Regions from separate parts of the Streptomyces sp. NPDC048504 genome, predicted to be linked through region 3. Evidence: riboswitches for the same ligand, from Rfam matches in the RefSeq annotation. Region 3 holds a riboswitch; each other region holds the start of a gene.
What was found. Region 3 has a riboswitch for cyclic di-AMP ahead of ACGFY9_RS12770 (C40 family peptidase). Riboswitches for the same ligand answer to the same signal wherever they lie in the genome.

Region 1 (2,195 bases), on a different contig from region 3:
GTGGGGGACGGGGGTGACCCTCACGAGGTCTCCATGGTGGAGTCCACGGTTGTGAGGGCGCTGTGGTTCAGCTGGGAGCTACTTAAGGTGCAGCTGCTGACCCGGGTAGATGAAGTCGGCGTCGTCGATGATGCTCTTGTTCAGCTTGAACAGCTGCTGCCAGCCGCCCTTCACCTTGTGCTTCTCGGCGATGGAGCTGAGGGTGTCGCCCTTGACGACCTTGTACTCGCCGTCACCCTTCTTGACCTTCTTGCCGGTCGGGGTGGTGACGGTCTTCTTGGCGGCCGGGCGCTCGGCGGAGCGGGAGGCGGTGGTGTCGCTCGTGGAGCGCTCGGTGGTGGTCTTGGAGGAGCTGGAGCTGTTCGAGCCGCTCGACGAGCTGGAGCTGCCGCCGGAGTAGGAGGCGCTCGACAGGCCGGTGCCACAGGTGGGCCAGGCGCCCTTGCCCTGGGCGGCGAGAACCTTCTCGGCCACGGCTATCTGCTGGGACTTGGAGGCCTGGTTCGCGGTGGAGGCGTAGGCGGTGCCGCCGTACGCGGCCCACGTCGAGGCGGAGAACTGCAGGCCGCCGTAGTAGCCGTTACCGGTGTTGATGGACCAGTTGCCGCCGGACTCGCAGCTGGCGACCGTGTCCCACTCGGACGCGGTGGCGGCGGAGGCGCTGCCGGTCGCCATGAGCGGGGCGGCTATCGCGACACCGGTGACGCCGGCGAGCGTGGCGACGCGGGTGGCCTTGGACGGACGGCGGTGCTTGCCCTTGCTGGAAAACAGCATGGAAAATCCCAATCCCCTCACCGACGCCTGCGAGGTGAGCTGTCGGGTTCGGGCCGTGTGAGTTGCCCGGCCGCGACTCGTACGTCTCGTACGAGGCGCGACTTAACCCCAAGCCGGTTCCGGTCGTCTCTCGACTCCCGGGCCCGGCGCTTACCTGGGTCCCCCGCTCCTGCCTACGGCGCTTGACGCGACGACTGTTCCCGGAGGCCGCTGGCAGGACTCGGCGTGTGCGGCAACCGGGGCTCGTGGTGACGAGCGGCCTCGACCGTAGACAGGGAATCGGCGGAATTTCAAAGACGATCAGGGCTTCTGAGACTCATCCCACACTTTGATCAAACCGGACATTCAGCTCGAAGCGTGACGTGAACTCCCGCCGTTCGCTTGCTACTTTTCGTCCGCTTCCGTACCGACGTCCAAGGTCTGACCGGCGGCGATCTGGGTCGGATCGGCGCCTATCACCTTTTTGTTCTCGGCGTAGAGCGCACGCCATCCGCCGTCGTAGCCAAGGGAGTCGGCGATGGACGCGAGGGAGTCGCCGGCGCGGACGGTGTAGGTCTGCGGCGACACGCTTTCCTCGGCACTGGCCCCGCGATGCTTGCCGACGCTCTGCTGACTGGTCTGCTGCTCGCCCTGCTCGTCGGAATCGCCGAGCGCGCCCGTGTCGACGAGGCTCCACTTGCCCACCGCCTGGGCCGAGTTGTCCGATTCGTCGATTTTCGGGGAGGCGGCGACCGAGTCGTTGCCGGCCGAAGGGGTGGTGGACTTGTCGGACTTGGCGGAGTTGTCCGTCGCGGTGGGCGAGGGGCTGGCCGAGGAGTCACTGCCGGAGTCGCCGGACGCGTCGGACGAAGTCGAGTCCGTGGCGCCGGAGTCGGACAACCCGGAGGAAGCAGACGAGTCGGACGAGTCCGCGGAATCGGAACCGGAGGAGTCGGTCGGGCCGGCCGACGGGGAGTCACTCGCGAGGCCGGTGTCGACGTCCGTCGAACCCGAGGTCGTGGTGAGACCGGAGAGCAGCGCGCAGGTGGTCCACGCGGAGGTGCCCTTGTCGTCGAGGACCTTCTCGGCGACGGCTATCTGCTGGGAGCGGCTGGCCAGGTCGGCGCTCGGGGCGTAGGCGAGGCCGCCGTACTTCTCCCATTCGTCCTGGGTCATCTGCAGGCCGCCGTAGTAGCCGTTGCCGTCGTTCATGCTCCAGGAGCCGCCGCTCTCGCAGTTGGCCACCTTGTCCCAGGTGGTGCCGTCGGCGGCGTTCGCGGAGGCGGCCCCGAGGAGGGGGATGGCGATGGCGGAGCCGGTCACCCCGGCCGCGACGAGGAGAGCCGGAGCCTGACGGGGGCGACGGTGACGACCGTTCCCGGAGAGCATGCGGAAGCCTTTCGCGTGACAGCGGGGGACCGCGCGGCGGAAGGGGTGGGGGG
Region 2 (2,195 bases), on a different contig from region 3:
CCAGGGCTTCGGGAAGTGCGGAGGTGCGTCGTCAGACGTTCACACCGTGCTTGCGGAGGTAGGCGACGGGGTCGACGTCGGAGCCGTACTCGGCGGTCGTGCGGGCCTCGAAGTGGAGGTGCGGGCCGGTGACGTTGCCGGTCGCCCCGGAGAGGCCGATCTGTTGGCCCGGGGTGACCGTCTGGCCGACGGCGACACCGATGGACGACAGGTGGCCGTACATGGTGTACATGCCGTCGGCCATCTTGATCACCACTTGATTGCCGTACGAGCCGCCCCAGCCGGCCTCGACGACGGTGCCGGAGCCCACCGCGTGCACGGAGGTGCCGGTCGAGGCGTGGAAGTCGATGCCGGTGTGGGCACCGGAGGACCACAGGGAGCCGCCGGTCTTGTAGCCCGTGGAGACGTACGAGCCGGTGACCGGCGCGACGAAGGTGTTGAGCTTCTTGCGCTCGGCGGCGCGGGCGGCGCGTACCTCGGCCTCGCGCTCCGCCTTGGCCAGTGCCGCGGCCTTGGCGCGGGCGACCTCCTTGGCCAGAGCTTCGTCCGCGGCCTGCTGCTGGGCGACGGCCTGGGCGTCGATCTTCTCGGCGACGGCGTCGCCCATGGCGACGACGGGGGTGAGACCGGTCTGCTCGGCGGCGGGCTCCGCAGCGAACGCCGGGGCTGCGGCCAGGGTGCCTACGACGCCGGAGGTGGCGAGAGCCGCGACACTCGCGGCACGAACGGTGGTGCGGTGGGTCCGGCTCGGGCGACGGTGCTTCCCGGTGGCGCGGGTGAACGCCATGGAGTGGCTGGTCCTTTCCTTCCTTCTCGCCTACCGGGTTAGCTGACGGGTTCGGAGCAGGAAGGTCTCCTACGGACCCCCTCGCTGTGCGCGCGGGCGTCCGATTCACCCCAGGGACCTGGGTCCCCGGCTCCCCTGGCTCGCGCCGTACGGGGACTCGGCGATGACTGTCCGGTGCCGCGAGTGCGGCGCGGTGCCTGACGGACAGCCGGACCGACGCTAAGGGGGGCCACTTTCAATCCCCAAACGGATCACGGGTTTTGTTGCACATGCCACAGGGCAGACGGGCAACCTCTCCCCCAATTCGGACATTAGGGGGCCCTGGTGACTCTTCAGTCACCAGGGCCCCCACGCGCGCGTGCCGCTCGTCGGCTCGCTACGGGTCGTCTACTCGGCCGCGACGACGGTCACTTCGCCGATGCCGAGAGCCTCGACGGGCTCCTTGATCTGCTCCGCGTCGCCGACCAGGATCGTCACCAGACGGTCCACCGGGAAGGCGTTCACGACCGCCGCGGTGGCCTCCACGGTGCCGGTCGCGGCGAGCTGCTGGTACAGCGTCGCCTGGTAGTCGTCGGGCAGGTGCTGCTCGACCTGGTCGGCCAGCGTGCTCGCGACGGCCGCGGCGGTCTCGTACTTGAGCGGCGCCACCCCGACGAGGTTCTGTACGGCGATGTCCCGCTCGGCGTCGGTGAGTCCGCCCTCGGCGAGCTTGCGGAGCACCGTCCACAGGTCGTCCAGCGCGGGACCGGTGTTCGGCGTGTCCACGGAGCCGCTGATGGCGAGCATCGAGGCGCCCGTGCCGTCGGGTGCCGAGCGCAGCACCTGGCCGAACGCCCGCACACCGTAGGTGTAGCCCTTCTCCTCGCGCAGGACGCGGTCCAGGCGGGAGGTGAGGGTGCCGCCGAGGCAGTACGTGCCGAGCACCTGGGCGGGCCACACGCGGTCGTGCCGGTCGGCTCCGACGCGGCCGATGAGCAACTGCGTCTGGACGGCGCCGGGACGGTGCACGATCACGACCCGCCCGGTGTCGTCGGCGGTCACCGGCGGCACGGGACGCGGCTGCGCGGTGGAGCCTGTCCACGAACCCAGGGTGTCGGCGAGGAGCGCGTCCAGGTCGATGCCGGTGAGGTCGCCGACGACCACGACGGTGGCCGTCGCGGGGCGGACGTGCCGCTCGTAGAACGCGCGTACGGCCCCGGAGTCGATCTTCTGGACGGTCTCCTCGGTGCCCTGGCGCGGGCGCGACATGCGCGAGGTCGCCGGGAACAGCTCCTTGGAGAGCTCCTTGGCCGCGCGGCGGGACGGGTTGGCCGTCTCGTGCGGGATCTCGTCGAGGCGGTTGCGGACCAGCCGCTCGACCTCGCTGTCCGCGAAGGCGGGTGCCCTGAGCGCGTCCGACAGCAGCCCT
Region 3 (2,195 bases):
TTGGTGGACCGGATCGTGACCACCCGCAAGACCTCGCTCACCGAGCCGGGCGGGGAGTGAGCCGACGATGCTGCCGCCGGAACTGCCTCCACTGCCCGCACTGACGCGCGCCGAGGGCGAGTTGATCGACCGTTACCTGGATGTGGCCGACCTTCTCGGCCGTATCAACCCGGCGCACAACGGTGACACGTACCGTGGTCTGAGGGCCGCTCAGGCACTGGTCGCCAAGGCCGCCGAGCTGCGGGACGCGCTGGCGCTGATGCACCAGCGGGGTGAGACCGAACTGCACGCTCCCACCCTCGCGCGGGCGCTGCGCGTGCTGGACGGGGAGCGCCGCACGGCGCGCGTCACCCTGCCCGCGCCCTCCGACAGTTGACGGAGACACAGCCGCCTCGGGCGGCGTCCAAACCGGCCGAACGACGTACCCCTGATCGGCGTAGTCACTTCTCCGTCCATGCGGCCGTCCGGGTTGCGCAACACGCGTAGCCCGAGGGCCGCCTGAAGTGTTCCGGTGCTGGTCCGGGGGCCTGACACCCCTCGACGCCCCTTCGAACACGGGGGTGTCCACCCGAACGGGTGAGTGGTGAGTAACCCCACAAATCCCCGGTTCCGTTGGGCTTTTCGGAGATTCATAGGTGAAGATCCCTGTCTGACGACAAGACCCCGCCGCAGCGGCGGGGCGATCCGGGCGGACGCCGAGTCCTGCCGCCGCCCGGATGACAGGTCGACAGGATTGCATCGGCAGGAGTGGAGGACCCAAGCACGACGGGTCGCCGGGACGGTCACGCCATGACCGGGTCGAGCAGCCCTTGGGGTGAAGCCGCGTCAGCGGCCGGGCAACTTCGCCAGCCCGAATCCGACAGGTCATCCTTCACAGGCGGCTGACGAAGGGTTGCGCATGACTGCGCTCAATCGTGTCCCGTCGCTGATGGTCAGGGCCGGTACGGCCTCGGCCTTCGCCATCGCCGCTGTTGGCGGCTCCGTCGTGATACCGGGCGTCGCATCCGACGCCGCGGCCGCGACACCCGCGACGAAGGCGCTCCAGGTCGCGGCGTCCAAGAAGGGCGCCCCGTACAGGTACGGGGCCACCGGACCGGGCCGCTTCGACTGCTCCGGGCTCACGCTGTACTCGTACAAGAAGGCGGGCAAGAAACTGCCCCGTACGGCGGCCCAGCAGTACAACAAGACCCACCACATCTCGGCCAAGAGCCGCAAGGCCGGGGACCTCGTCTTCTTCCACTCGGGCTCCAGCGTCTACCACGTCGGCATCTACGCCGGCAAGGGAAAGATCTGGCACGCCCCGAAGACGGGGGACGTGGTGAGGCTGCAGAAGATCTGGACCAAGAGCGTCTGGTACGGCCGGGTCAGCTAAGAGCCAAGACCTGTCCGAATCTCCCGAGGGGGTGGTGGCCACCTGACAGGCCGCCACCCCCTCGGGTGTCCAGGGACGTTCACAACGCTGTCCTACGGCTCCTGCTGGCCCGCGGCGGTCACCGGCCGGGCCGGTACCGTCCAGGGCACCTCGATGGAGACCGTCTTGCCGCCCTCCAGGGTGGGCCGGACCTTGAGTTTGCCGCCGCACTCCGCGGTCAGCCAGCGGATGATCACCATGCCCCGGCCGTTGTCCTGCTGGACGGCGGCCGGCAGGCGTTTCGGGAACCGAGGATGGCTGTCGGTGACCCCGATGTGCAGCCGTTCGTCACGCTCCAGCTCGATGTCCACCGTGAAGGTGGGTGACTGCCCGAAGGTGTGCTGTACGGCGTTGGTGGCGAGTTCGGAGACGATGAGGCGGATGGTGTCGGCGACCTCCGTGTCCGCCGGAAGTCCCCATTCCACCAGGGTCCCGACGACGTAGGTGCGGGCGGTGGAGACCGAGGCGGGATCGCTCGGCAGAGTGACGGATGCTTCCAGATGGTCTGCCATGGCGCGGTCGTCCCTTTCCCGCGGGACCGGTGTCCGACACGGAGCGGATGGTTCGAGTACGGTCCCGGACTGGTGCTTCTTCGCCAGACTGCCATTACCGCGTCGGTAACGGTGGCGATCCACCAAGATATGCATATATCTGTCGCTCGAAGCGGTGAACTCTGCGACCCCAGACCGTATTTGGGCGGCTCGGAAGGAGTAAGGAGAAACCCATGCAGTACGGTCCCGCGGTGCGCCGCCGGAAACTGGGCGCGGAACTGCGCGCATTGCGT

Region 1: another riboswitch for cyclic di-AMP. It lies ahead of ACGFY9_RS04755 (transglycosylase family protein); the one in region 3 lies ahead of ACGFY9_RS12770 (C40 family peptidase).
Region 2: another riboswitch for cyclic di-AMP. It lies ahead of ACGFY9_RS10355 (M23 family metallopeptidase); the one in region 3 lies ahead of ACGFY9_RS12770 (C40 family peptidase).

What each region holds. Positions count from the first base shown of each region.
Region 1 is NZ_JBICXA010000002.1:106,116-108,310, forward strand. It holds gene ACGFY9_RS04755 (transglycosylase family protein) at 79-774, opposite strand; cyclic di-AMP (ydaO/yuaA leader) riboswitch at 784-965, opposite strand; gene ACGFY9_RS04760 (transglycosylase family protein) at 1,159-2,142, opposite strand.
Region 2 is NZ_JBICXA010000003.1:559,903-562,097, forward strand. It holds gene ACGFY9_RS10355 (M23 family metallopeptidase) at 32-787, opposite strand; cyclic di-AMP (ydaO/yuaA leader) riboswitch at 801-960, opposite strand; gene ACGFY9_RS10360 (M16 family metallopeptidase) at 1,175-2,195, opposite strand, start outside.
Region 3 is NZ_JBICXA010000004.1:408,484-410,678, forward strand. It holds gene ACGFY9_RS12760 (ATP-dependent Clp protease proteolytic subunit) at 1-60, shown strand, start outside; gene ACGFY9_RS12765 (hypothetical protein) at 68-376, shown strand; cyclic di-AMP (ydaO/yuaA leader) riboswitch at 716-895, shown strand; gene ACGFY9_RS12770 (C40 family peptidase) at 899-1,372, shown strand; gene ACGFY9_RS12775 (ATP-binding protein) at 1,465-1,923, opposite strand; gene ACGFY9_RS12780 (helix-turn-helix domain-containing protein) at 2,136-2,195, shown strand, end outside.